Regions from separate parts of the Escherichia sp. E4742 genome, predicted to be linked through region 3. Evidence: predicted binding sites of a transcription regulator. Region 3 holds the regulator's gene; each other region holds the start of a gene.
The links. Region 3 encodes Fur, which represses iron uptake genes when iron is present. Its sites were predicted from a motif close to ATAATAATGAGAACNACTATCAA; they were not measured.

Region 1 (7,199 bases), 2.1 Mb from region 3:
CATCGGTATCAGTGCGCACATCGACGCCGGTAAAACCACTACTACCGAACGTATTCTGTTCTACACCGGTGTAAACCATAAAATCGGTGAAGTTCATGACGGCGCTGCAACCATGGACTGGATGGAGCAGGAGCAGGAACGTGGTATTACCATCACTTCCGCTGCAACTACTGCATTCTGGTCTGGTATGGCTAAGCAGTATGAGCCGCATCGCATCAACATCATCGACACCCCGGGGCACGTTGACTTCACAATCGAAGTAGAACGTTCCATGCGTGTTCTCGATGGTGCGGTAATGGTTTACTGCGCAGTTGGTGGTGTTCAGCCGCAGTCTGAAACCGTATGGCGTCAGGCAAACAAATATAAAGTTCCGCGCATTGCGTTCGTTAACAAAATGGACCGCATGGGTGCGAACTTCCTGAAAGTTGTTAACCAGATCAAAACCCGTCTGGGCGCGAACCCGGTTCCGCTGCAGCTGGCGATTGGTGCTGAAGAACATTTCACCGGTGTTGTTGACCTGGTGAAAATGAAAGCTATCAACTGGAACGACGCTGACCAGGGCGTGACCTTCGAATACGAAGATATCCCGGCAGACATGGTTGAGCTGGCTAACGAATGGCACCAGTACCTGATTGAATCCGCAGCTGAAGCTTCTGAAGAGCTGATGGAAAAATACCTGGGTGGTGAAGAACTGACTGAAGCAGAAATCAAAGGTGCTCTGCGTCAGCGCGTTCTGAACAACGAAATCATCCTGGTAACCTGTGGTTCTGCGTTCAAGAACAAAGGTGTTCAGGCGATGCTGGATGCGGTAATTGATTACCTGCCATCCCCGGTTGATGTACCTGCGATCAACGGTATCCTGGACGACGGTAAAGACACTCCGGCTGAACGTCACGCAAGTGATGACGAGCCGTTCTCTGCACTGGCGTTCAAAATCGCTACCGACCCGTTTGTTGGTAACCTGACCTTCTTCCGTGTTTACTCCGGTGTGGTTAACTCTGGTGATACCGTACTGAACTCCGTGAAAGCTGCACGTGAGCGTTTCGGTCGTATCGTTCAGATGCACGCTAACAAACGTGAAGAGATCAAAGAAGTTCGCGCGGGCGACATCGCTGCTGCAATCGGTCTGAAAGACGTAACCACTGGTGACACCCTGTGTGACCCGGATGCGCCGATCATTCTGGAACGTATGGAATTCCCTGAGCCGGTAATCTCCATCGCAGTTGAACCGAAAACCAAAGCTGACCAGGAAAAAATGGGTCTGGCTCTGGGCCGTCTGGCTAAAGAAGACCCGTCTTTCCGTGTATGGACTGACGAAGAATCTAACCAGACCATCATCGCGGGTATGGGCGAACTGCACCTCGACATCATCGTTGACCGTATGAAGCGTGAATTCAACGTTGAAGCGAACGTAGGTAAACCGCAGGTTGCTTACCGTGAAACTATCCGCCAGAAAGTTACCGATGTTGAAGGTAAACACGCGAAACAGTCTGGTGGTCGTGGTCAGTATGGTCATGTTGTTATCGACATGTACCCGCTGGAGCCGGGTTCAAACCCGAAAGGCTACGAGTTCATCAACGACATTAAAGGTGGTGTAATCCCTGGCGAATACATCCCGGCCGTTGATAAAGGTATCCAGGAACAGCTGAAAGCAGGTCCGCTGGCAGGCTACCCGGTAGTAGACATGGGTGTTCGTCTGCACTTCGGTTCTTACCATGACGTTGACTCCTCTGAACTGGCGTTTAAACTGGCTGCTTCTATCGCCTTTAAAGAAGGCTTTAAGAAAGCGAAACCAGTTCTGCTTGAGCCGATCATGAAGGTTGAAGTAGAAACTCCAGAAGAGAACACCGGTGACGTTATCGGTGACTTGAGCCGTCGTCGTGGTATGCTCAAAGGTCAGGAATCTGAAGTTACTGGCGTTAAGATCCACGCTGAAGTACCGCTGTCTGAAATGTTCGGATACGCAACTCAGCTGCGTTCTCTGACCAAAGGTCGTGCATCATACACCATGGAATTCCTGAAGTATGATGAAGCGCCGAGTAACGTTGCTCAGGCCGTAATTGAAGCCCGTGGTAAATAAGCCTAAGGGTTAATACCAAAGTCCCGTGCTCTCTCCTGAAGGGGAGAGCACTATAGTAAGGAATATAGCCGTGTCTAAAGAAAAATTTGAACGTACAAAACCGCACGTTAACGTTGGTACTATCGGCCACGTTGACCACGGTAAAACTACTCTGACCGCAGCAATCACCACCGTACTGGCTAAAACCTACGGCGGTGCTGCTCGTGCATTCGACCAGATCGATAACGCGCCGGAAGAAAAAGCTCGTGGTATCACCATCAACACTTCTCACGTTGAATATGACACCCCGACCCGTCACTACGCACACGTAGACTGCCCGGGGCACGCCGACTATGTTAAAAACATGATCACTGGTGCTGCTCAGATGGACGGCGCGATCCTGGTAGTTGCTGCGACTGACGGCCCGATGCCGCAGACTCGTGAGCACATCCTGCTGGGTCGTCAGGTAGGCGTTCCGTACATCATCGTGTTCCTGAACAAATGCGACATGGTTGATGACGAAGAGCTGCTGGAACTGGTTGAAATGGAAGTTCGTGAACTTCTGTCTCAGTACGACTTCCCGGGCGACGACACTCCGATCGTTCGTGGTTCTGCTCTGAAAGCGCTGGAAGGCGACGCAGAGTGGGAAGCGAAAATCCTGGAACTGGCTGGCTTCCTGGATTCTTACATTCCGGAACCAGAGCGTGCGATTGACAAGCCGTTCCTGCTGCCGATCGAAGACGTATTCTCCATCTCCGGTCGTGGTACCGTTGTTACCGGTCGTGTAGAACGCGGTATCATCAAAGTTGGTGAAGAAGTTGAAATCGTTGGTATCAAAGAGACTCAGAAGTCTACCTGTACTGGCGTTGAAATGTTCCGCAAACTGCTGGACGAAGGCCGTGCTGGTGAGAACGTAGGTGTTCTGCTGCGTGGTATCAAACGTGAAGAAATCGAACGTGGTCAGGTACTGGCTAAGCCGGGCACCATCAAGCCGCACACCAAGTTCGAATCTGAAGTGTACATTCTGTCCAAAGATGAAGGCGGCCGTCATACTCCGTTCTTCAAAGGCTACCGTCCGCAGTTCTACTTCCGTACTACTGACGTGACTGGTACCATCGAACTGCCGGAAGGCGTAGAGATGGTAATGCCGGGCGACAACATCAAAATGGTTGTTACCCTGATCCACCCGATCGCGATGGACGACGGTCTGCGTTTCGCAATCCGTGAAGGCGGCCGTACCGTTGGTGCGGGCGTTGTTGCTAAAGTTCTGAGCTAATTACGCGTTAATTAGTTTTGAATTAAAAAGGGCGCTTAGGCGCCCTTTTTGCTGCCCGTAATTTGAGCTCGAAATATTTCGTCGTAATTTCGCTGGCTGAACTGTGGCGCAAATAAAACTGTGCTATTGTAATCATAACTATTCTCATTTACACTTTGCGCGGAATTTGAACGGGAGTAATCATGTACGTTTGTTTGTGTAATGGTGTAAGTGACAAAAAAATTCGCCAGGCAGTCCGTCAGTTTCATCCTCAGTCTTTCCAACAATTACGCAAGTTTATTCCTGTGGGAAATCAATGTGGTAAGTGTATTCGCGCCGCACGCGAAGTGATGCAGGACGAGTTGATGCAGATGCCCGAATTTAAAGAGATTGCCTGAAGCTCACGCTTATTTTTTGACATCCCGCTAGCCCCATCTACGCTCTAATAGTGGAAGCGGAGGGACTATAAAATGAAAGGTGATGTTAAAATCATAAATTATCTCAATAAACTATTGGGAAATGAGCTTGTCGCGATCAATCAGTATTTTCTTCATGCCCGTATGTTTAAAAACTGGGGCCTGATGCGCCTTAATGATGTCGAATACCATGAATCTATCGATGAGATGAAGCACGCCGATAAATATATCGAGCGTATTTTGTTCTTAGAAGGGATCCCTAACTTACAGGATTTAGGCAAGCTAGGGATCGGTGAAGATGTCGAAGAGATGCTGCAATCCGACCTGCGATTAGAGCTGGAAGGTGCGAAGGATCTTCGTGAGGCTATCGCTTATGCCGACAGCGTTCATGACTATGTTAGCCGCGATATGATGATCGAAATCCTTGCTGATGAAGAAGGTCATATCGACTGGCTCGAAACTGAACTGGATCTCATCGGTAAAATCGGCCTGCAAAATTATCTGCAATCACAAATTAAAGTTAAAGATTAATAGCCTGACAGCAGACTATCCCAGCCTACAATGAAACCCGCAGCTGCCAGAAATGGCCCAAAAGGCAGCGGGTTTTTTAATGATTCTTTTCCTCTCATGAGCAGACCAATAACTACGGCTCCGCAAGCGAATGAGGCGGCAAGGAAAACCAGCCGTGGCAAGAAGGCCCATGTATGCCAGGCGCCAAGTGCGGCGAGAAACTTCACATCACCATAGCCTAATCCTTCTTTATGACGCAGTATGCGATATCCCCAGTAAATGACAGCGAATGTGCCGTAACCAATAATTGCCCCCCATAACGCATCGGCTAAACCGTCAGGATGACAAACCTGATAGAACAAAAGACCTGACCAGAGTAACGGGCAGGTAAACCTGTCAGGTAACAAACCATGCTTTGCATCCCAGAAAAAAAGTAGGACTGATAAGCAAACGTACAAAATCAGAAAGGGAAGGGTAGCGACCATAAAACATCCTCTGTAATTGGAGTATTACCATCGAATAACTCCGGATACTCAGCAACAGAGAAATCGCTGATTTGTTAACCAGGTTCCGGTGAAAAACGCTATCTTCACGACCTTACAAATTTCGTGGAATGCAGCTCGCAATCTGTGCGTTGCGATTAATTTCTACCCGATGCTTGCGTCAATCTCAGATTTGCGTATAATGCGCGGGCTTGTCGTAGTTGACAGCAGGTTCAATCTGAACCTCAGTTAGCCGAATTTGGCTACCTAACAATGCTCCCAATCGGGGAGCTACGTAAGAACGGTTACACTCTCCCATCAATCGTAATGGGTCTGAGGAGTAATCATTTTCGTTTATAAAATAATTGGAGCTCTGGTCTCATGCAGAACCAAAGAATCCGTATCCGCCTGAAAGCGTTTGATCATCGTCTGATCGATCAAGCAACCGCGGAAATCGTCGAGACTGCCAAGCGCACTGGTGCGCAGGTCCGTGGTCCGATCCCGCTGCCGACACGCAAAGAGCGCTTCACTGTTCTGATCTCTCCGCACGTCAACAAAGACGCGCGCGATCAGTACGAAATCCGTACTCACTTGCGTCTGGTTGACATCGTTGAGCCAACCGAGAAAACCGTTGATGCTCTGATGCGTCTGGATCTGGCTGCCGGTGTAGACGTGCAGATCAGCCTGGGTTAATCAGGTCATTGAGCGATTGAGAGGTTGAAACAATGATTGGTTTAGTCGGTAAAAAAGTGGGTATGACCCGTATCTTCACAGAAGACGGCGTTTCTATCCCAGTAACCGTAATCGAAGTTGAAGCAAACCGCGTTACTCAGGTTAAAGACCTGGCTAACGATGGCTACCGTGCTATTCAGGTAACCACCGGTGCTAAAAAAGCTAACCGTGTGACCAAGCCTGAAGCTGGCCACTTCGCTAAAGCTGGCGTAGAAGCTGGCCGTGGTCTGTGGGAATTCCGCCTGGCTGAAGGCGAAGAGTTCACTGTAGGTCAGAGCATTAGCGTTGAACTGTTTGCTGACGTTAAAAAAGTTGACGTAACTGGCACCTCTAAAGGTAAAGGTTTCGCAGGTACCGTTAAGCGCTGGAACTTCCGTACCCAGGACGCAACCCACGGTAACTCCTTGTCTCACCGCGTTCCGGGTTCTATCGGTCAGAACCAGACTCCGGGCAAAGTGTTCAAAGGCAAGAAAATGGCAGGTCAGATGGGTAACGAACGTGTAACCGTTCAGAGCCTTGACGTAGTACGCGTTGACGCTGAGCGCAACCTGCTGCTGGTTAAAGGTGCTGTCCCGGGTGCAACCGGTAGCGACCTGATCGTTAAACCAGCTGTGAAGGCGTAAGGAGATAGCAATGGAATTAGTATTGAAAGACGCGCAGAGCGCGCTGACTGTTTCCGAAACTACCTTCGGTCGTGATTTCAACGAAGCGCTGGTTCACCAGGTTGTTGTTGCTTATGCAGCCGGTGCTCGTCAGGGTACTCGTGCTCAGAAGACTCGTGCTGAAGTAACTGGTTCCGGTAAAAAACCGTGGCGCCAGAAAGGCACCGGCCGTGCGCGTTCTGGTTCTATCAAGAGCCCGATTTGGCGTTCTGGTGGCGTGACCTTCGCTGCTCGTCCGCAGGACCACAGTCAAAAAGTTAACAAGAAGATGTACCGCGGCGCGCTGAAAAGCATCCTGTCCGAACTGGTACGTCAGGATCGTCTGATCGTTGTCGAGAAGTTCTCTGTAGAAGCACCGAAAACCAAGCTGCTGGCACAGAAACTGAAAGACATGGCTCTGGAAGATGTGCTGATCATCACCGGTGAGCTGGACGAGAACCTGTTCCTGGCTGCGCGCAACCTGCACAAGGTTGACGTACGCGATGCAACTGGTATCGACCCGGTTAGCCTGATCGCCTTCGACAAAGTCGTAATGACTGCTGATGCTGTTAAGCAAGTTGAGGAGATGCTGGCATGATTCGTGAAGAACGTCTGCTGAAGGTGCTGCGTGCACCGCACGTTTCTGAAAAAGCGTCTACTGCGATGGAAAAATCCAACACCATCGTACTCAAAGTTGCTAAAGACGCGACCAAAGCAGAAATCAAAGCTGCTGTGCAGAAACTGTTTGAAGTCGAAGTCGAAGTCGTTAACACCCTGGTAGTTAAAGGGAAAGTTAAACGTCACGGACAGCGTATCGGTCGTCGTAGCGACTGGAAAAAAGCTTACGTCACCCTGAAAGAAGGCCAGAATCTGGACTTCGTTGGCGGCGCTGAGTAAGTCGGAGGAGTAATACAATGGCAGTTGTTAAATGTAAACCGACATCTCCGGGTCGTCGCCACGTTGTTAAAGTGGTTAACCCTGAGCTGCACAAGGGCAAACCTTTTGCTCCGTTGCTGGAAAAAAACAGCAAATCCGGTGGTCGTAACAACAATGGCCGTATCACCACTCGTCATATCGGTGGTGGCCACAAGCAGGCTTACCGTA
Region 2 (7,199 bases), 1.4 Mb from region 3:
AGTCATCGCTATTGATATTGACCAGTTGCGTGGTGGTGGCGTTGGTGTATTCCCAGTTCATCTTGCCGGTCAGACGATAACTAAAGTAATCCGGCATCAGCAGAGCGTGAGCAATGTGCGGGATAAGTTCAGGTTGTTGCTCCGTCAGCGCACGTAGCTGATAGATCGTATTGAAGGGCAGAAACTGGATGCCGCTACGCTGATAAATATCGCGTTTGCCAATTTGCTGCTGTGCCAATGTCATCAGTCCGTTAGTGCGGCTATCACGATAGGAAATCGGTAAACCGACGCGCTGACCGTGTTGATCCAGCAGCACATAGTCCACGCCCCAGGTATCAATGCCGATGCTATTGATATGAATCCCTTCCTCGCATACCTTGTTTAACCCAAGGCGAATGGCGTTTTCCAGACTATCGACATCCCAGGTGGCATAACCGCTCTGGTAATACAGACCATTGGTAAAACGATGGATTTCACGCAGCGTCAGGCTACGGGATTCACGGTGGTAACGCGCCAGCATTACGCGCCCACTGGATGCGCCAAGATCAACGGCGACGCAGTAGCGAAAGGTCATAATGAGATCCTTCTAAGTTTCATTACGCCCAGTCTAAGAAGCGCCCGACTTCGCTACCTTCTCGTTACTGACAGGAAAATGCGCCATTGGCAACCAGGGAAAGATGAACGTGATGGTGTTCACAATTTGCCGAATTGTGGCGATGTGATGCTCGCCGCATTTCCTGAAAATTCACGCTGCATCTTGAAAAATAGACATTTTTTACGCGATTTGCCGTCGAAAATTTAAGGTAAGAACCTGATCTCGTGATTACTATTCCGCCATGTTGACGACATCAGGAGGCCGGTATGACCGTATTACATAGTGTGGATTTTTTTCCGTCTGGTAACGCGTCCGTGGCAATAGAACCCCGGCTTCCACAGGCGGATTTTCCTGAACATCATCATGATTTTCATGAGATTGTGATTGTGGAGCATGGCACGGGTATCCACGTTTTTAACGGACAGCCCTATACCATCACGGGGGGAACGGTCTGTTTCGTGCGCGATCATGATCGGCATCTGTATGAACATACCGATAATCTGTGTCTGACCAATGTGCTCTATCGCTCACCGGATCGATTTCAATTTCTCGCTGGGCTGAATCAGTTGCTGCCACAAGAGCAGGACGGACAGTATCCTTCTCACTGGCGCGTTAACCACAGCGTATTACAGCAGGTGCGACAACTGGTTGCACAACTGGAACAGCAGACTGGAGCCAGTGATTTACCGTCGAAAGCCAATCGTGAAATCCTGTTTATGCAATTACTGCTCTTGCTGCGTAAAAGCAGTTTGCAGGAGGGCATGGACAACAGCGCGTCACGCCTGAACTTACTGCTGGCGTGGCTGGAAGATCATTTTGCCGACGAGGTGAATTGGGAAGCCGTAGCGGATCAATTTTCTCTTTCACTGCGCACACTGCACCGCCAGCTAAAGCAGCAAACGGGCCTGACGCCCCAGCGCTATCTGAACCGCCTGCGACTGATGAAAGCACGTCATCTGTTACGCCACAGCGAGGCAAGTGTCACCGATATCGCTTATCACTGTGGATTCAGCGACAGTAACCACTTTTCGACGCTTTTTCGCCGCGAATTTAACTGGTCACCCCGAGATATTCGCCAGGGACGGGATGGCTTTCTGCAATAACGCGAATTTTCTCAACGTATTCCCGCGCCAGCTTGCGAATAATCGAATGCGTTTTCTGTCCGAGGTGGCACGGTGGCTAATCAGTTAATTCTTCTCAAAAAAGATTTTTTTGCCAGCGAGCAGCAAGCGGTTGCCGTCGCCGATCGTTATCCTCAGGATGTCTTTGCTGAACATACACATGATTTTTGTGAGCTGGTAATTATCTGGCGCGGTAACGGCTTGCATGTTCTTAACGATCGCCCTTATCGCATTACCCGGGGCGATCTTTTTTATATTCGAGCCGAAGACAAACACTCCTACGCTTCTGTTAATGATTTGGTTTTGCAAAACATTATTTATTGCCCGGAGCGGTTGATACTTAACCTGGATTGGCAGGAGGCTATTCCGGGATTTAACGGTAGCGAAGGGCAACCGCACTGGCGTTTAGGCAGTGCGGGCATGGCGCAAGCGAGACAGGTGATTGGCCAGCTTGAGCATGAAAGCAGTCAGCACGCGCCGTTCGCCAATGAGCTGGCGGAACTGCTGTTCGGTCAATTGGTTATGTTGCTGAAGCGCCACCGTTACACCAGTGACTCGTTGTCGCCAACATCCTGCGAAACGTTGCTGGATAAGCTGATCACCCGGCTGGCGGCCAGTCTGAAAAGTCCTTTTGCGCTGGATAAATTTTGTGATGAGGCGTCGTGCAGTGAACGCGTTTTGCGCCAGCAATTTCGCCAGCAGACTGGCATGACTATCAACCAGTATCTCCGTCAGGTGCGCATTTGCCATGCGCAATATCTTCTCCAGCATAGCCGCCTGTTAATCAGCGATATTTCGACCGAATGTGGCTTTGAAGATAGTAACTATTTTTCGGTGGTATTTACCCGGGAAACCGGGATGACGCCCAGCCAGTGGCGTCATCTCAGTTCGCAGAAAGATTAATTCGCCATTCCCATACCGACGATGTTGGCGGCGACAATAATCACCACACAACCGAGGCTCAATACCGTTACCGGACGGCGGCCTGCATTGTTCCACTCTTTCAGGACCAGCCCGACGATACCGCCGCACAATACATAGAAACTCATATGCAGCATCCAACTGATGTAGTCATACTGCGCCGGAATGCGGGCGTGGCCCCAGGCATAGAAAAAGAATTGCAGATACCACATCAAACCGCCCAGTGCCGAGAGCAATACGTTGTGGATGATCAGCGGTTTTGCCAGCGAGAAGTCGGCTTTTAGCGACAAATCTTTCACTTTTGCCAGACGAATAAAACAGAAGCCGAGATTGATGATCGCGCCGCCACCCATGATGACAACATAGCTTGGCAGAGCGACATACAGCGGGTCGACGCCTAGCGCGGCAGCCGCTTCATGCATCGGTTTTGCGGCATTCATCGCAAAAGACATCCCGGCAGAAAAAATGCCACACATTACCGCCAGCACCAGCCCTTTTTTCAGGTTGAACTCTTCGGCTTTAATGCCCATTTTGCGCTCTTTCAACTGCCCGGCGCGGGTCACAATTCCTACGCCAATCAGCGCCACCAGTACGCCAAGCAACGTCATGCGCCCACCGTCGGTGTTAATCAGCAGATTGAAATTACCGTTGATAATCGGTGTCATCAGCGTGCCAACAATCAAGGTAATGCCAATGGCGATACCAATCCCCATCGACATGCCGAGATAACGCATGGTCAGGCCATAGTTGATATTACCAATCCCCCACATCGCGCCGAACAGAAAAACAGGCAGCAGGGTAGAGAGGTTAAACGAGCTGTAATACGCCCAGAAATCAGGTAGTAGCATGGCGCTGATGGCCCACGGCAGAATAATCCACGAAACAATCCCTCCCACCGACCACATGGTTTCCCATGACCACTGTTTTACTTTTTTGAACGGAGCGTAAAAACAGGCTGCACTGGCCGCGCCGATCAAATGCCAAAATATCCCCATCGTAATCGCGTTACTCATTCTTTTATCCTCATCATTTTTTCGTCGCGTCACATCTCCGACGAGATGAGTGTAAAAATCGTGCGGTCGATTAACCTTTCGCCTGTTGCCGCCGTTGCCGATTTACTGGCAATCAAGGCATTAAGTGGGTGATTTGGTTCACATCTCAGGCATTTTTCTGCAAAACCATATCCTTACGAAAAGTGCGGCATTGATAATCATTTTCAATATCATTTAATTAACTATAATGAACCAACTGCTTACGCGGCATTAACAATCGGCCGCCCGACAATACTGGAGATGAATATGAGCTATACCCTGCCATCCCTGCCGTATGCTTACGATGCCCTGGAACCGCACTTCGATAAGCAGACCATGGAAATCCACCACACCAAACACCATCAGGCCTACGTCAACAACGCCAATGCGGCGCTGGAAAACCTGCCAGAATTCGCTAACCTGCCGGTTGAAGAGCTGATCACCAAACTGGACCAGCTGCCAGCAGACAAAAAAACCGTGCTGCGCAACAACGCTGGTGGTCACGCCAACCACAGCCTGTTCTGGAAAGGCCTGAAAAAAGGCACCACCCTGCAGGGCGATCTGAAAGCGGCTATCGAACGTGATTTCGGTTCCGTTGATAACTTCAAAGCAGAATTTGAAAAAGCGGCAGCTTCCCGCTTTGGTTCCGGCTGGGCATGGCTGGTGCTGAAAGGCGATAAACTGGCGGTGGTTTCTACTGCTAACCAGGACTCTCCGCTGATGGGCGAAGCCATTTCTGGCGCTTCCGGTTTCCCTGTTCTGGGTCTGGATGTGTGGGAACACGCTTACTACCTGAAATTCCAGAACCGCCGTCCTGACTACATCAAAGAGTTCTGGAACGTAGTGAACTGGGACGAAGCTGCGGCACGTTTCGCGGCGAAAAAATAATCGCATATTGCCTGCTGCAATGAGGCGTTTACGCCGTTTTTCAGCAGAAAAAACAAACCATCGCACATAGCGGTGGTTTTTTTGTGATCAATTTCAAAATAAAAACAATGATCCTATAAAAATAAAACAACGTTTCAATTGATGTGGTTTTGATCACTTTTATTGCTCTGTTGAATGTCTATCTTCATTTCCATCAACACTGATGCATCGTTAAGGAACTTCGCATCAGCCTATAAAAATATGCCAACAGGTGATGGAAATGCAGATAAAACGCACGATAGAGAAAATCCCGGGGGGGATGATGCTCATCCCGCTGTTCCTTGGCGCACTGTGTCATACCTTCTCGCCGGGGGCGGGGAAATATTTTGGATCATTCACTAACGGGATGATTACTGGCACGGTGCCTATCCTGGCGGTGTGGTTTTTCTGCATGGGGGCGTCTATCAAATTAAGCGCGACGGGAACGGTGTTGCGTAAATCCGGTACGTTGGTGGTAACCAAAATTGCCGTCGCATGGGTGGTTGCGGCAATTGCTTCGCGCATTATTCCTGAGCACGGTGTCGAAGTCGGATTTTTTGCCGGGCTTTCAACGCTGGCGCTGGTGGCGGCAATGGACATGACCAACGGCGGTCTGTATGCCTCTATCATGCAGCAGTACGGCACCAAAGAAGAGGCCGGGGCATTTGTGTTGATGTCGCTGGAGTCTGGTCCGCTAATGACGATGATTATTCTGGGAACCGCCGGGATTGCTTCGTTTGAACCGCATGTTTTCGTTGGCGCAGTATTGCCGTTCCTGGTGGGCTTCGCGCTGGGGAACCTTGATCCTGAATTGCGCGAGTTTTTTAGCAAAGCAGTGCAGACGCTGATTCCGTTCTTTGCCTTCGCGCTGGGCAATACCATTGATTTAACCGTGATTGCCCAGACAGGTTTGTTGGGGATCCTGTTGGGTGTGGCGGTGATTATCGTGACCGGTATACCGTTGATTATTGCCGATAAATTGATTGGCGGTGGCGATGGCACCGCCGGAATTGCCGCCTCCAGTTCTGCCGGGGCCGCGGTGGCAACGCCGGTACTGATTGCGGAAATGATCCCGGCCTTTAAACCGATGGCGCCTGCGGCAACTTCGTTGGTGGCGACGGCGGTAATTGTGACTTCGATTCTGGTGCCAATTCTTACCTCTGTCTGGTCACGTAAAGCCAAAGCCAGAGCGGCGAAGATCGAAATTCTGGGTACGGTGAAATAATCTCTCTTATTCCATATCATCGCCGGATGAATTGACGTTCATCCGGCGTTTTACCTTAAATAACAAATACCTCATCAATCGTCCGACATTCGCTTTCTGTTAACTCCCCACCAGCATTGCGCGACACTCCTGTGCAGTAACCAAATTTACGTGATACCACCGTCTTGATGGTGGTGACAAAATCTTCACCGATGGCGTAAATGGACATATAGGTGCCGATCTGTTGCTGAATTTCGTGTAGGGCTGCGAGATTGCCATTCTTGAAGGCTTCGCGTGCTTCAACAAACAGCTCCGGCATAACGTTGTTCAGGCCGGATATTATTCCCGCGCCGCCAGCCAGCAAATTAGGAATGTAATACTCGTCATAGCCCGAAAGCACAGCAAAATCAGAACGAACGGACTGGGTTGCCTGAATCATGCTGCGGGTGTGTGACTGGCAATCGACGGTATCTTTAATTCCGGCAAACTCAGGAAACTCACTCGCCAGTGTGGCGACCAGATCTGGGGTTAAATCACAACCGGTCCGCGCCGGGAAGTTATATGCGAACCATTTGCCCTGTAATTCGCGCCCCAGATGGCGGAAATAGCTTAATAATTGCTTTGCCGTCTGGCCGTAGTAGTAAGGCGGGAGGATCATCACCGCATCGTACCCAACGCGATACGCTTCTTGTGCCATCAGCAATACATCGTGTGTGCAGGTGGAAGAAACGTTAGCGACCATTTTTAATGTGCTCATGGAACGCGCTTCGCGGATAAGCATGAGTCTCTCTTCGAGGGTGAAAGAGGCAAATTCACCAATGCTGCCCATCAGCAATATCACATCAATATTGGCTTCTGTTAGCCGCTGCAGATGCTTCTTCAGTCCGTTAAGATCCACATTACCGTCTTTATCCATTGGCGTAATGGAAGGGCACCAGACGCCAGAAAACTGTATTTGCTCGGTCACGTTGTACACTCCTGATAATGAAATGGCGTTTCAAATTCATCTCATTGATAACATTTCTAAGACGTCGTCATGTGAACCGTGCTCTCATTTTGCGCGCCTGACGTAAAATAAATATGGTCTAATGGGGAAATTTCTCGGTGGAGAGGGAACAGATGCGATATCCAGTTGATGTATACGCAGGCAAAGTTCGGGATTATCCGGAAAGCCGACCAAGTGCGATTGCGAAAATCCAGGTCGATGGCGAGTTGATGTTGACAGAACTGGGGCTGGAAGGTGATAAGCAGGCAGAGAAAATAGTTCACGGTGGGCCGGACAGGGCGCTGTGTCATTATCCTCGCGAGCATTATCTCTACTGGGCGCGGGAATTTCCGGAACAGGCAGATTTGTTTGTTGCGCCTGCGTTTGGTGAAAACCTCTCAACCGACGGCCTGACGGAAAGCAATGTTTATATTGG
Region 3 (7,199 bases):
AAGCGTTTCGCCAGTTCGTTGTAGTGTTCCTGCGGGTTCTTACCGGTGACTGCGGTAATTTCCGCCGCCAGCAGACACATAATGATGCCGTCTTTATCGGTCGACCACGGCGTGCCGTCGAAACGCAGGAAGGAAGCGCCTGCACTCTCTTCGCCGCCAAAGCCGAAGCTACCGTCGAACAGACCATCAACAAACCATTTGAAACCTACCGGTACTTCTACCAGCTTGCGACCCAGGTCATTGACCACACGGTCAATCATCGCAGATGAAACCAGCGTTTTACCGACGGCAACATCTTTGCCCCACTGCGGACGATGCTGGAACAGGTAGTTGATCGCCACCGCCAGGTAGTGGTTCGGGTTCATCAAACCAGCTGGAGTGACGATACCGTGACGGTCATAATCCGGGTCGTTGGCAAACGCCAGGTCAAACTTATCACGCAGCGCCAGCAGGCCCGCCATCGCACACTCAGAGGAACAGTCCATACGGATTGCGCCGTCTTTATCGAGGTGCATAAAGCGGAAGGTTTGATCGACCTGATCGTTAACAATGGTCAGGTTGAGGTTGTAATACTCGCCAATGCGCTTCCAGTATTCGATACCGGAACCGCCCAACGGATCAACACCCAGCGTCAGGCCAGCTTTCTGAATCGCTGCCATATCAACGATATCGGCCAGACCTTCTACGAACGGTTGCACCAGATCTTGCTCTTTTACATGACCAGATGCCATCGCTTCGTCGAGGGAGATACGCTTCACGCCTTTCAGGCCATCGGCCAGCAGCGCGTTGGCCCTGTCTTCCACCACTTTAGTGACGTTGGTATCAGCCGGGCCACCATTTGGCGGGTTGTACTTGATACCACCGTCTTCCGGCGGGTTATGGGACGGCGTAATCACGATACCATCTGCCAGCGGGCCACCTTTTTTATTGTGAACCAGAATGGCATTAGAGACGGCAGGTGTCGGAGTGAAGCCATTGTTTTCCTGCACAATAACGTCTACACCGTTCGCTGCCAGCACTTCCAGTACAGAAATAAACGCAGGTTCGGACAGGGCGTGAGTATCTTTACCCACATAGCAAGGGCCAGTGATGCCGTTTTTCGCCCGTTCTTCGGCAATCGCCTGAGCAATAGCCAGAATGTGCGGCTCGTTAAAGCTATGGCGCGCTGCACTGCCACGGTGACCGGAAGTACCGAATTTCACCGCGTGCTCCGCATTCCCTGCTTCTGGTTTCAGTACATAATATTGCGCCGTCAGTTGGGCGACGTTTATCAAATCACTCTGCTGTGCAGGTTGGCCTGCACGATTGTGGATTGCCATTGCTTTGTCCTTTATCTGCAACGTTGTTTTAAATTGTCCCGCAAACCTTTTCAATCAATTCCGCCGGGAATTGCATCGACTGCATGATGTGTTCAATCATGCTGCATTTACGGCCAGTGTTAGTGTTGGTGATCACCCAATACGGCGTGCCTGGCACATGTTTCGGCTTGGTCTGATTACCATTTTTCAGCAGAGTTTGCTCATCTGCTGCAAAGTAAACGCGCGTGCGACCGTGCAACGATTCCGTTGCCTCAGCAAACGCCTGGGCGTCAAGAGAATATAGTGTAGACAACAGCAGCATAAAGCGATTGACTGCTCGCTTTTGCTCTGCGTATTCATCGGAAAGCAAAAGTTCACGCATCGCGCGCACTTTGTCTTTCACCGTTTTGATCGGCTTCGCTTCGACGATAGCAGGCGACGCAATGCGAACCTCTTTCGTCACCGGAGCAACAGGCTGTGATGCGGCGGAAAATTTCAACATACGCCGTAAAATGTCGGATGCGCTCTCGCCGATATGCTTAGTGTGGCTGGCAATATAGCTGTAGAGTTCATCATCAACTTCAATCGTTTTCATCTTAATCCAGTGCGGTGTCTTAGCTGAATACAAGTCGCCAGGAGTATATGAATAAATCCCGGCAGCGGATAGCGTCAAGCCTGGCTTGCAGAAAAAATCGGATTAAACCTTATTTGTTGCAGCCCTGTGGCACAATGGTCAACATAATACCCTAACCCAACTACACGAAAAAAAGAACTTTGCCATGAAATTGAATATCCGCGCGCAATCTGCACAAAATCAGCACAATAATTCTCCCATCGTCCTCGTCCACGGGTTGTTTGGTAGCCTTGACAACCTCGGCGTGCTGGCGCGCGACCTGGTAAACGATCACAATATCATCCAGGTTGATATGCGTAACCACGGACTTTCGCCACGAGATCCACACATGAATTACCCGGCGATGGCCCAGGATCTTGTTGATACTCTGGATGCGCTGCAGATCGATAAGGCGACATTTATTGGTCACTCAATGGGGGGGAAAGCTGTGATGGCACTGACCGCGTTGGCGCCCGATCGCATCGAGAAACTGGTAGCGATAGATATCGCTCCGGTGGATTATCACGTACGCCGTCATGATGAAATTTTCGCAGCTATCAACGCGGTCAGTGGATCCGACGCGCAAACGCGCCAACAGGCCGCTGTAGTGATGCGCCAATATATTAATGAAGAGGGCGTGATTCAATTCCTGCTGAAATCTTTTGTTGACGGTGAGTGGCGTTTTAACGTGCCAGTATTATGGGATCAGTATCCACATATTGTTGGCTGGGAGAAAATTCCGGCATGGAACCACCCTGCTCTGTTTATTCCTGGCGGCAATTCCCCGTATGTTACTGAACAGTATCGTGATGATTTGCTGGCGCAATTCCCACAAGCACGGGCGCATGTCATTGCAGGCGCGGGTCATTGGGTACACGCAGAAAAACCGGATGCTGTGCTGCGGGCTATCCGTCGCTATCTTAATGATTAACGCAACTGATTAAAAACCCAGCGTCCGCGCGGCATTCCGCGCGTGGGCGTTGGCGAGATTCCTCACGCTGTTGTATTATGGCGGGCTATCCATCCGGGCAGGCGCCTGGCTGATTGTTTCCCCCGAAGTCACCAAGATCATGGCCAAAGAACAAACGGACCGTACGACATTAGATCTGTTCGCGCACGAGCGTCGACCGGGACGACCGAAAACCAATCCGCTTTCGCGCGATGAACAGCTGCGTATTAATAAACGCAACCAGCTAAAACGCGACAAAGTACGTGGCCTTAAGCGTGTCGAACTGAAGCTGAACGCGGAAGCTGTCGAGGCGCTGAACGAGCTGGCGGAGTCGCGCAATATGAGCCGTAGCGAACTGATCGAAGAGATATTGATGCAGCAACTGGCGGCGCTGCGTAATCAGGGCATCGTTTAAATATCCACTTTCGTGTAGCACAGTGTGCAGTCCTGCTCGTTTGCTGATTCCGCAAGACTGCCTGTTCTGCTATGATTGCCTTTATCCGTGGGCAATTTGCCACCCCCATTTCAATAAGTTTCAAGAGGTTATTTCACTCATGGCTATCACTGGCATCTTTTTCGGCAGCGACACCGGTAATACCGAAAATATCGCAAAAATGATTCAAAAACAGCTTGGTAAAGACGTTGCCGATGTCCATGACATTGCAAAAAGCAGCAAAGAAGATCTGGAAGCTTATGACATTCTTCTGCTGGGCATCCCAACCTGGTACTATGGCGAAGCACAGTGTGACTGGGACGACTTCTTCCCGACTCTCGAAGAGATTGATTTCAATGGTAAACTAGTTGCGCTGTTTGGCTGTGGCGACCAGGAAGATTACGCAGAATATTTCTGCGACGCCTTAGGCACCATTCGTGACATCATTGAACCGCGCGGCGCGACCATCGTCGGTCACTGGCCAACTGCGGGCTACCATTTCGAAGCATCAAAAGGTCTGGCGGATGATGACCACTTTGTCGGCCTGGCTATCGACGAAGACCGTCAGCCAGAACTGACCGCCGAACGTGTAGAAAAATGGGTAAAACAAATTTCTGAAGAACTGCATCTCGACGAAATTATCAATGCCTGATGTACTGCGGCGTAGACTCATGTCTACGCCGTATTAATAGATAATGCCAATCAAAATAATTGCTACAAATTTGTAACTTTTGCCGTAGTACCTGTACAATGTTCCAGTATTGAAGTGGCCTTGCCGATGTAAATGTAAGCTAAGCCACGTTTTTATTAACAATATTTGCCAGGGACTTGTGGTTTTCATTTAGGCGTGGCAATTCTATAATGATACGCATTATCTCAAGAGCAAATTCTGTCACTTCTCCTAATGAAGTGAACCGCTTAGTAACAGGACAGATTCCGCATGACTGATAACAATACCGCCCTAAAGAAAGCTGGCCTGAAAGTAACGCTTCCACGTTTAAAAATCCTGGAAGTTCTTCAGGAGCCGGACAACCATCACGTCAGTGCGGAAGATTTATACAAACGTCTGATTGATATGGGTGAAGAAATTGGTCTGGCTACGGTATATCGTGTACTGAACCAGTTTGACGACGCCGGTATCGTCACCCGCCACAATTTTGAAGGCGGCAAATCCGTATTTGAACTGACCCAGCAACATCACCACGATCACCTGATCTGCCTCGACTGCGGCAAGGTTATTGAATTTAGTGATGAATCAATCGAAGCGCGTCAGCGTGAAATTGCCGCAAAACATGGCATTCGCCTGACTAACCATAGTCTCTATCTTTACGGTCACTGTGCCGAAGGCGATTGCCGCGAAGATGAGCACGCGCACGAAGGCAAATAAGTCAGCCAGAACGAGAAAAGCCAACCTGCGGGTTGGCTTTATATTGTTGGCATAATGCGCTTTGTTCGTGCCGGATGCGGCGTGAACGCCTTATCCGGCCTACAAATCATCTCAAATTCAATATATTGCATTAAAAGATAGGCCTGATAAGCGCAGCGCATTAGGCAAACTGGCGTTTGCCATAAGTCTCAAGCCAACCTACGGGTTGGCTTTTTTATACAAGGGAAATAAGAAAAGCGAGAGTTACAGCCCTCACTTATTTGTTATTACTGCGAATTTCCTGCCAGACCTTATCACAATCGGCTTTCACAGCCTGGTCATTACCGGTTTGCGTTGCCTGGATGCACTGCTGATAATCCAGCACGCGGACGCTTTCCTGCTCGGCAAATTGCTGATGTTGTTTCTCTTTCTTCAGCACGTTTAACACGCTCTGACAGGCTTCAATTTTTTCCGGCGAACCTTGCGCGGTATTGATACAGGCGCTGTACGCCTCTTTCAGGCGGCTGTCTTCCTGTGGCGCGGTTGATTGCGCACAAGCCACCAGCCCCGATGCCATCATGGCGATGAGAATCAGTTTTTTCATAGCGAATTCCTCAAATGTGCGGCAGGCACAAAACCTGCCGCGTCGGGCATCAGAAGATGGTGAATGGTGCGATTACCATGAATTTCACGTCGCGCTCATCCTGGAAGATGTTACCGTAACCGCCGCCCCAGCTTGGGATGTCGGAGTGGTTGTCGTATTCGGTGAAGTGCAGTTTGAACAACGTGCCTTTGGCGCGACCGTCCTGAATGGTGTAGACCGCATCCAGGCTGTAAGCTGACTCTTCGATAGTCCGGTTCTTGTCGTAGTACGCATCTGGATTGCTCTGCCAGGTCGCAGGTTTAGCATCCCATGCGTAAACGTAGGAAGCGCCGATGGCAAAGCCTGGAAGATTCCAGTTTTTCAGGTCATACATCGCGCCGAAGAAGACCGCTTTTTCGCCGTTGGCGTTAAAGTCAGAACGGTTATCCCACCAGATATCCAGGCGACCGTTCGAGGAAGCGTAGGTTGGGGTCATACGTTGCAGGAAGTATCCCTGCTGACCGTCAGCTTTAACCCAGGTGCCTTCGAGGCGCAAATCCACTACGTCAGCCGCCCGGTAACCAAAGGTCAACGCCTGCAACCAGGCAGTGCCGTCGTAAAGATCGTTGACGCTGCGATCGTCAACTTTATCGCGCGTACCGTAGAATTGGTAGCTGGTGGTTAGCGGGCTACCGGCGATATCAAATTTATAGCTGGCTTTGGCAAAGTACTGATCGATATACCCTTCCGCCTGACCAAACGCCGCTTCCAGCACGAAGTTATTTTTGAAGTCGTATTTCGCACCGATGGAGTGCAGATAATCAACTTTGGTGGTTTTATCGTTCTGATAAAACTCATCCATTTCCAGATGCCACGGCGCTTTGTATTCGTTGGTCCACATGTAGGAGAAACTCAACGCACCAGCATCGCCGTAATCAAAATTCGCCCCGGCTTCCGCACCCTGATAAGTACCCGGCATAAAGCTCCAGTGCGGCGCTAACAGCGTTTGACCAGTTGGCTGAATGTAACCTGCCCTCGCCCACACCGGACCGTATTTAAATTTGGCCGCTGCTTTATACAGGCTTATACCGCTTTTGTCGCCGGACCAGTCTTCGTCATAGGCTTTATTACTTTTTGAAAACGCGATTTCGTTCGGGTGGGAGCTGTCGCCGTTTTCCGCCATTTCAATCGCCGTAAACGCGGCAATATCAAGGCCGAACATATCAGCAGCATAACCGGACTGAAAATCGAGGTTGGCATTCCAGGTGGAGTGAGAAAGGTTGGTTTTGTATTTGTCGCCGTCGGTAACATCTTTACGGTCACGTTCACGCTGCCAGTAATAGATACCACCGGTTAAGGTTGAATCGTCGATGAATCCTTCGGCGCGAGCCTCCGGCATTGCCATAAAGCCCGACATTGCTGTAACACCGGCGATAGCCAGCGCCAGCGTACTACGTTTGCCACTAAACGTACGCATGGGTTAATCCTCTTTGACGTATAAATTGCTGCACCACAGGTGAACAGCGAAAAAAATAAAAATTAAAAAAGTAGCGTTGAGAAAAGTCTCGCTGACTACAGGAATAGACTATTTTTCGCGACGCGAATTATCAATCTCTTTCTGTAACGAGAATGTAAGAACATGAGCAACCGCACATATTTTGATGATTTTTGTTACAAGGTTTAAATGTGTACCAGGCGAGCGGGTAGAAGAAAAAATATGTGGCTTTCCAGTAAGATGAAAGCGGTTACATTTAAATTAATTATAATTTGTGGTTTTAAATTTGTTAAATGAATAAATTGCGAAGCGAAATTAATTCGCGAAGAAAAGCAGAAAAAACGCCGCTGAACGCGGCGTTTTGGATTGTTTGCATGTTTCTTGCCGGATGCGGCGTAAACGCCTTATCCGGCCTACAAAAGCACGCAAATTCAATATATTGCAGAGATCACATAGGCCCGA

Region 1: bfd (bacterioferritin-associated ferredoxin) is a predicted target of Fur. The motif match lies at 3,461-3,483, and genes of this name have one in related genera.
Region 2: sodA (superoxide dismutase [Mn]) is a predicted target of Fur. The motif match lies at 3,841-3,863, and genes of this name have one in related genera.

What each region holds. Positions count from the first base shown of each region.
Region 1 is NZ_CP040443.1:1,565,554-1,572,752, reverse strand. It holds gene fusA (elongation factor G) at 1-2,080, shown strand, start outside; gene tuf (elongation factor Tu) at 2,151-3,335, shown strand; gene bfd (bacterioferritin-associated ferredoxin) at 3,518-3,712, shown strand; gene bfr (bacterioferritin) at 3,785-4,261, shown strand; gene FEM44_RS07650 (prepilin peptidase) at 4,258-4,725, opposite strand; gene rpsJ (30S ribosomal protein S10) at 5,104-5,415, shown strand; gene rplC (50S ribosomal protein L3) at 5,448-6,077, shown strand; gene rplD (50S ribosomal protein L4) at 6,088-6,693, shown strand; gene rplW (50S ribosomal protein L23) at 6,690-6,992, shown strand; gene rplB (50S ribosomal protein L2) at 7,010-7,199, shown strand, end outside.
Region 2 is NZ_CP040443.1:2,291,669-2,298,867, forward strand. It holds gene rhaB (rhamnulokinase) at 1-574, opposite strand, end outside; gene rhaS (HTH-type transcriptional activator RhaS) at 862-1,698, shown strand; gene rhaR (HTH-type transcriptional activator RhaR) at 1,771-2,619, shown strand; gene rhaT (L-rhamnose/proton symporter RhaT) at 2,616-3,650, opposite strand; gene sodA (superoxide dismutase [Mn]) at 3,936-4,556, shown strand; gene kdgT (2-keto-3-deoxygluconate transporter) at 4,816-5,799, shown strand; gene FEM44_RS11215 (dihydrodipicolinate synthase family protein) at 5,855-6,745, opposite strand; gene yiiM (6-hydroxyaminopurine reductase) at 6,898-7,199, shown strand, end outside.
Region 3 is NZ_CP040443.1:3,703,174-3,710,372, reverse strand. It holds gene pgm (phosphoglucomutase (alpha-D-glucose-1,6-bisphosphate-dependent)) at 1-1,319, opposite strand, end outside; gene seqA (replication initiation negative regulator SeqA) at 1,348-1,893, opposite strand; gene ybfF (esterase) at 2,078-2,842, shown strand; gene ybfE (LexA regulated protein) at 2,982-3,275, shown strand; gene fldA (flavodoxin FldA) at 3,415-3,945, shown strand; gene uof (fur leader peptide) at 4,155-4,241, shown strand; gene fur (ferric iron uptake transcriptional regulator) at 4,234-4,680, shown strand; gene chiQ (ChiQ/YbfN family lipoprotein) at 4,937-5,263, opposite strand; gene chiP (chitoporin ChiP) at 5,313-6,719, opposite strand.